DNA from 2 places in the Oceanisphaera ostreae genome. Region 1 is predicted to be linked to the other one. Evidence: predicted binding sites of a transcription regulator. Region 1 holds the regulator's gene; the other holds the start of a gene.
The links. The regulator sigma-54, encoded in region 1, starts transcription at its own class of promoters, with help from an activator protein. The targets are predictions, from matches to a motif close to TGGCACNGTTTTNGCTT.

Region 2: fliE (flagellar hook-basal body complex protein FliE) is a predicted target of sigma-54. The motif match lies at 1,706-1,722, and genes of this name have one in related genera.

Annotation. Positions count from the first base shown of each region.
Region 1 covers NZ_JBHTJS010000004.1:36,700-40,700, reverse strand. The annotation lists gene lptC (LPS export ABC transporter periplasmic protein LptC) at 1-178, shown strand, start outside; gene lptA (lipopolysaccharide transport periplasmic protein LptA) at 147-674, shown strand; gene lptB (LPS export ABC transporter ATP-binding protein) at 680-1,405, shown strand; gene ACFQ1C_RS01875 (RNA polymerase factor sigma-54) at 1,455-2,909, shown strand; gene hpf (ribosome hibernation promoting factor) at 2,932-3,219, shown strand; gene ptsN (PTS IIA-like nitrogen regulatory protein PtsN) at 3,222-3,668, shown strand; gene rapZ (RNase adapter RapZ) at 3,679-4,001, shown strand, end outside.
Region 2 covers NZ_JBHTJS010000003.1:51,356-55,356, forward strand. The annotation lists gene fliF (flagellar basal-body MS-ring/collar protein FliF) at 1-1,324, opposite strand, end outside; gene fliE (flagellar hook-basal body complex protein FliE) at 1,336-1,650, opposite strand; gene ACFQ1C_RS01605 (sigma-54-dependent transcriptional regulator) at 1,869-3,278, opposite strand; gene ACFQ1C_RS01610 (sensor histidine kinase) at 3,688-4,001, opposite strand, start outside.

The DNA of each region.
Region 1 (4,001 bases):
CACTCTAACAACCGAGTACCTAGAGCTGGACTTTATTAATAATCAATTGCGCTCTAACCAAGCGGTGCAGCTGACCAGCCCAACCTACCAAGCCAAAGGCGTGGGGTTACTTGGCAAAATCGATCAACAAACGGTGGAATTACTGAATGATACTCGGGCAACGTACGTTACTCCTTAGCATTAGCGGTTTGCTGGCATTAAGCCTAAACCTTGCTCACGCTAAAGAGTCTGATTATAGCCAACCGGTGACCATAGATGCCGGGCGTCAGCTAGTCGAGCTGACGGATAATAAAGTGACCTTTACCGATAACGTGGTGGTTAAGCAAGGCACCATGGATGTGCGAGCTAATAAGTTAGTGGTGATCCGCAATGAAAAAGGTCTGCAGTCCATGACCGCTTATGGTTCACCGGCCACTTATTATCAAATCCTAGACAGCGGTCAGCCTATAAAGGCCGAGGCAAAACAGATTCATTACGATATGAAAGCGCGTACCATGACGCTATTGAAAGATGCACAAATAAAGCAAAACGACAATATAGTGACAGGATATCGTATCCGCTATTACATCGACCGTGAGCAAATGGAAGCGGAAAGCCAAGGCGGTAAAGACCGCGTTACTACTATTTTTTTGCCAGAGCAGCTGCAGAACATGAACAACAAAGAGGCTCAATAGACACCATGGCTACCCTAAAAGCCCGTAATCTACAAAAAAGTTACAAAGGACGCCAAGTGGTGGCCGACGTTAGCCTAACCGTTAATACCGGCCAAATTGTCGGCCTGCTTGGGCCTAATGGCGCGGGTAAAACCACGTCTTTTTACATGATAGTGGGCTTAGTACAGCGTGATGCAGGCAGCATCACCATCGATGATCAAGACATTAGTCATCAGCCCATGCATGTGCGTGCCCAAGCGGGCATTGGTTACTTGCCACAAGAAGCCTCTATTTTTCGACGTCTGAGCGTGGCTGACAACTTAATGTCGGTGCTAGAAACGCGCAAAAATTTAACCGCCAGCGAACGCACAGAAAAAATGGAGCAACTGCTCGAAGAATTTAATATTACGCATATTCGCGACAACACCGGCATGAGCCTATCGGGCGGCGAGCGGCGACGGGTTGAAATTGCCCGCGCATTAGCGGCCGACCCGCGCTTTATTTTGCTCGATGAGCCGTTTGCGGGTGTTGACCCTATCTCGGTGCTCGACATTAAAAAAATCATACTGCACTTGAGAGACAGAGGCTTAGGCGTATTGATCACCGACCATAACGTGCGTGAAACGCTCGATGTATGCGAACGGGCCTATATCGTTAGCCATGGCCACCGCATTGCCGCTGGTACACCTGCAGAGATACTCAACAACGAGCAGGTCAAGAAAGTCTATCTTGGTGAGCAATTCAGCCTTTAGCTGTGCCGCCGGTGCTCCCAGCGGTTGACATGGAAGGACTTTTTCAACGATGAAGCCAACTCTTCAATTACGCATGGGTCAGCAACTGACCATGACTCCCCAGCTGCAACAAGCTATTCGATTGTTGCAGCTGTCTAGCTTAGAGCTACAGCAAGAAATTCAGCTCGCCTTGGATAATAACCCTTTGCTCGAACAAGAAGAGCCAGAGGAAGAAGGAAGCCAAGACTTATTAGAAGTAGCCCCCCAGCAAAATGAGCAACTAGCCACTGATAAAGCCATGGAGCAGCATCAGCTGTCTGATGAGCTGCCCATGGATACCCAATGGGATGATATTTATACCGCATCCGCGGGTGGTAGCGGCAGTGCCGGACTTCCCGAGGGCATAGAAGAAACCGTCTACCAAGGGGAAACCACCGAAACCCTGCAGGACTATCTGTTATGGCAAATGCAGCTCACCCCCTTTAGTGATATCGACCAAGCCATTGCCTTAGCCATCATTGATGCGATTGATGAAGCAGGCTACCTTAGCCTCGGCATAGACGACCTGCTGGCCAGTGTGACGGGCGGAGAGCAACATATTGAGGCGGACGAGGTAGAAGCGGTTTTAAAACGCATTCAACACTTTGACCCATTAGGCGTGGCCGCACGTAGCGTACAAGAGTGCTTGCGCATTCAACTGGAGTCTTTACCCGTTGAAACCCCTTGGCTACGCGAAGCCTTGTTGGTGATTGAGCACCACATGGACTTACTTGGCAACCGGGACTACCGCTCTCTGCAGCGTAAGACTAAGCTTAAAGAAGACGAACTCAGAGATGTGCTTGCGGTGATTCAGCAGCTTGAACCAAGACCTGGCAACCGCATACTGCAGTCCAGCTCTGAGTATGTGATCCCCGATGTGGTGGTGAGTAAACGCAAAGGGGTTTGGGTTGCTGAACTCAATATCGACGCCATGCCTAAAGTGCGACTCAATCAAACATATGCCGCCATGGCCACCGGAGCTAAAAGTAGAGAAGACGGCCAATTTATTCGCAATCACCTACAAGATGCGAAATGGTTTATCAAAAGTTTAGAGAGCCGAAATGAGACCTTGCTCAAGGTTGCTAATTGTATTGTTGACCAACAACAGGCATTCTTCGAGTATGGGGCAGAGGCGATGAAGCCCATGGTGCTTAACCAGGTGGCAGAAGTGGTAGAAATGCACGAATCCACTATCTCGCGGGTAACCACCCAGAAATTTTTGCACACGCCTCGAGGTGTGTTTGAGTTAAAATATTTTTTCTCCAGCCATGTAGGCACAGATACTGGCGGAGAGTGCTCTTCTACTGCGATTCGCGCTTTAATCAGGAAGCTAGTAGGAGCAGAAAATCCAGTTAAGCCATTAAGTGACAGTAAAATCGCGCAATTATTGGCTGAACAGGGGATACAGGTGGCTAGGCGGACCATTGCCAAGTATCGAGAGTCGCTAGCCATCCCCCCTTCCAATCAGCGTAAACGCCTAATGTAGGCAGACCTAGAAGGAAGACGTTATGCAAATAAATTTGACTGGACACCATGTAGAAATTACCGACTCGCTGCGTGATTACGTCAACAGCAAGTTCTCTAGATTGGAGCGCCATTTCGATCATATGACCAACGCACACGTCGTTCTTACTCTAGAAAAGCTACACAAAGTGGCTGAAGCTAAAATTCACCTCAGCGGTGGAGAAGTTTTCGCCAACGCCGAGCATGAAGATATGTACGCGGCCATTGACAGTTTGTTTGACAAACTCGATCGCCAAGTCATTAAACACAAAGAGAAGCTCAAGCAAAAATAATCATGGAAGTCGCCGACATACTGAGCAGGGACTGCACTCGCAGTGTCGTCCCCTGCACGAGCAAAAAACGCGCTCTGGAAATCATCAGCGAGCTGGCAGCCCAGCACCTTAACGTTAACAGCCAACAGTTGTTTGACTGCTTGTTAGCACGGGAAAAAATGGGCACCACGGGCATAGGTAATGGCATTGCCATTCCTCATGGCCGTATTAGCGATGAAAACCGGGCAACCGCGGTGTTACTTACCTTTGCCGAGCCGGTGGAGTTCGATGCCATCGACAATCAACCCGTCGGTTTGGTATTTGCACTGTTCGTTCCTGAACAGGAGTGTAAGCAGCACCTTAAAACCCTATCATTGATTGCTGAAAAACTCAGCGACAAACAAATTTGTAAACAGTTACGTCAAGCCAGCACTGATGACGAACTCTATCAAATCATGATTTCTTCCTGAGGAGGATACTATGCAGCTGGTAATCGTCAGTGGTCGTTCTGGTTCGGGAAAAACCGTAGCACTGCGGGTACTCGAGGATTTGGGCTATTACTGTGTCGATAATCTGCCGGTAGAACTCTTACCCGATCTGGTGAAAATGCGCCGCGATAAGCCTGGCGAGGTGGCGGTGAGTGTTGACGTGCGCAACCTGCCCGACAGCAGCGAGAAAATGGAAACCTGTTTAGCCGAAGTCCGAGAGATGGACGGCGTGAGTTTATCCAATATCTTTATTGACGCCGACAATGCGGCCCTTATTCGCCGCTTTGGCGATACGCGCCGGCTTCACCCCTTGTC
Region 2 (4,001 bases), on a different contig from region 1:
GGCGATTAAAGGGTACCGCTACCACTTCAATAGCATCGCCTCGGCTTACATCAAAGCCTAAGCCGCCACGCAGCAAGCGATCGATGCGTACCAACTCTTCTTGATTAAGCGCTACTCGCTCTGTGGTGCCATCTTCATTAATAATGGTTTTATGATCCACCGCCACCGACACCGATAACCGGCTAATCTCACCGGTCGAGCTTTGGCTGTGACGAATAGTGGTGTCCAGTTCAAAGTTACGGGTCGCTTCTTTGCGCGAACGGTCATGACGACGTTGTTCTTGAGCCGTTAATCCGGTGGCATCTTCGGGAATATCCGACTCCCCCGGAGGCTGGTTGGTTAATGCCCCCGGAATACCCAGCGCGCCTAAGCCCGAGGTGCTATCTTCCATGACCATTTCTGATCGCACTGCAGGTTGGTCAGGGTTATAGGTTTTTACGGTTTGTTCTTTACGCGTAAAGTCGAGTCGCAAGTCTACTTCGGCGGTGTAGTTACCCAAACCCAACACTGGGCTTAAAATAGAGTCAATTTTTTGTCGGTATTCGCGTTCTTGCTTTTGCTGCAGTTCAAATTCTCGACGGGTACGGGCCGATAACGGATCTTGTGAGCCAGAATTTAGCAGCCGCCCATTTTGGTCGGTCACCGTCACCTTGTCTGGCGACATTTCTGCCACCGCAGACGCCACCGTATCTACAATAGAGTCCACTTCTTCTTGACGCAGCGTACTGCCCCGGCGCAAGTTAAGTAACACCGTAGCACTGGGTTGTCGCTTATCGCGCACAAAGACGTTTTCACGGGGGATGGCCAGCAGCACTTGCGCCTGAGCCACACTATTATACTGCTCTATTACCCGTGCCAGCTGGCGTTCTCGACTCAAATTAAGCCGCTCACGCTCTAAGCGTTGGCTAATGCCAAAACCCGGGTCAGATAATAAAATGGAGTCGCCTTCAGGCGGCGCTTGACTCAGCCCCGAGCGGCGTAGATTTAACTGAATGTCAGAAAACTTATCGGCACGCACCAGAACCGTGCTGCCTTCTATTTGATAATCAACTTTTTGTGCATCTAAAAAATCGAGAGTCTCAATCAATTCTTGATTGTTATACACGCCCAACGGGCGCATTTCGGGCTCTTTGCCCCACAGCAACAAAAAAACCGCCAACGCCAAGCAAATAGCCAGCGCCAGCACAATAATGACCTGACGCAAGATGTCGGCATTGCCCAGCAAGGCAAGAGGCGTACTTTTTTGCTCTTCGGCCTCCAGTGAATTGCCCTCGCTGGTGGCTAGTGCAGATTTGTCGGCATTAACCAACGGATTATCAGCCACCAATTACATCCTCATACCGGCATATTCATAATAGTTTTATACGCTTCTACGACCTTGTTACGTACTTGCACCGTGGCATCAAAGGCGAGGCTCGACTTTTGCGACGAAATCATCACTTCTTCTAAGCTAACCGCTTGGTCGCCCATTTCGAAACGAGTTCGCAACGAGTCGGTACTTTTCTGTAGCCCGTTCACACTGTTCACCGCCTGAGACAGCACGGCAGAAAAGTCTTGTTGCGGCGCAATATTATTAGCCGGTGCCAACGGTTGCAGCTCGCTTTGCATCGCCTGCATTTCTGATAATAATGCCGAGGCTTTAATATCCATAGTCAGAGGCTCCCCTAAATTTAAAACAACAGAAGGTAAAGAAGATAACAAGGTAATGCAAACAACGGGCCAGTATATATACAACAGCCCCAAAAACACAGCTAAGTGAAAGCTGTACGTTTAACGCTGTACGCTATACGTTAAAGAAAATACGGTTTGGTTTTGTCGTAAGGCGTATGACGTAGAGCGTACGGCTTTCTCTTAGCTTGGCGCTGTGTTTAAACCTCCACCCCGGCCTCGCGCATCCGCGCCAGTTTATAGCGCAGGGTGCGGGGGCTAATGCCCAACTTTTCGGCTACCTCTTGGCGGCTGCCACCATAAACCTGCAAGGCTTGCAAAATAATTTGCTGTTCTTGGCTCACCAACTCACTGCCTAAATCCGTTCCTTGAGGCTCATTGGCCACAGCAGAATGACTGCCACGCTCACTATTCCCGTTATCGTCACGGGTGTGAATGATAGCTGACGGCACTTTTGCCGGCGCATGCAAATCATCCAGCAAAATATCGGCGGCGGCAATATCATGGCCCTGAGCCAAAATAAGCGCCCGTTGCATCACATTACCCAGCTCGCGCACGTTACCCGGCCAGTGCCACGCCTGCAATTTGGCCTTGGCTTGTTCATTTAATTGTAATGGCCCGCGGCCCAATTCTTTGGCATAGCGCTGCAGCAAATACTCCGCTAATGGCACAATATCGCCAGGGCGCTCCACTAACGCCGGCCAATGCAGCGGAAACACATTTAACCGATAAAATAAGTCTTCCCGAAACCGCCCCTCGCTCACCGCTTTACGCAAATCGCGATTACTAGTGGCTAATACACGCACATCAAGCGCAATGGTTTTGCGCCCGCCTAAGCGCTCCACTTCGCGCTCTTGCAACACCCGCAGCAACTTAGCCTGCAGGTTTAAGTCCATCTCGGTAATTTCATCCAACAAGATGGTGCCACCGTTAGCCTGCTCAAACTTGCCCGGATTCGTCTGCACCGCACCGGTAAAGGCGCCTTTCTCATAACCAAATAACGTAGCTTCCAACATGTTTTCTGGAATAGCAGCGCAGTTAATCGCCACAAAAGCGGCATTAGCGCGTTCCGATTTATTATGAATAAATCGCGCCAACACCTCTTTACCGGTGCCACTGGGGCCACTGATCATCACACTCGCGCCCGACTCTGCCACGCGAGTGGCCAATTGTAAGAGCTGAACGCTGCTGGCATCGCCCACTATTGGGTCACCATTATTATTTGCGGGCTGCATTAAATAGCGCGACACCACCGCCAGCAACGCATCGGGCGTAAACGGCTTCGCCAAATAATCGACGGCTCCCGCACGAATCGCCGCCACTGCCCCCGACACCTGTGCATACGCCGTAATCACCAACACCGGCAAACCAGGTATTCGGCGGTTGATCCACTCCAACAACCCTAAGCCATCCATGCCCGCCATTTGTACATCGGTAATCACTAGCTTGGCTGTATGTTGTTGCAAATACACAATAGCATCTTCAGCGCTACTGGCAGCCGCGCACGAGTACCCTGCCAACAACAGCGTATCTTGCAACGCCTCTTGCAAACCGGCATCGTCTTCAACAATTAAAATATCAACCACACTAGGCGCTACATCATTGCTCATGAAAGTGTCCTTAATGTCTAACACCAAACCTAAAATCTCTTTGCCACGGAATCCACGGAACCCACGGAAAAATTAAGATGAGATAAGAGCGAAAAAATCTTATTGGTAAGTACAAAATCTAGAGCTTAACGCTCAGCTGGAGAAAGTTACCGCTTTAGGCTGTCTTACCGATACTAAATCTACGTCATGCTGAACTAGATTCAGTATCGGCATAACGGACTCGGTACCTCGCATTTAGTACCAAAGCCTCAAACGAGATCCTGACTTGCGTCAGGATGACAGCTGAAATACGGTGTTCGCCGCTGTTTTAGTTAAGATCTCACCAATTAAATACCTTTCAGATCTGATCACTATTTTTCCGTGTTCTTCCGTGTATTCCGTGTATTCCGTGGCAAAAAATATCTAGTCTTTAAGGTACTTTTGCCAGAGGCAAAAACAGGCTGAAACAGCTGCCTTCACCTAATACCGACTGCACTGTTACACGGCCTTGGTGGGCGCGCATAACTGCCATTACCGCAGCTAACCCCAGGCCAGTGCCTTGGCTGCGGGTGGTAAAAAACGGCGTGAATACCTTATTCAGCAAGTATTCATCCATGCCTTTGCCGTTATCCTGCACCCTAATTTCAACTTCATTATCTGGTGCCGCCACTAGCAGCACATTAAGCTCGCTCGCCCCCGCTTCGGTGGCATTTTCTAGCAAATTCAACACGATCCCTTGCAGCG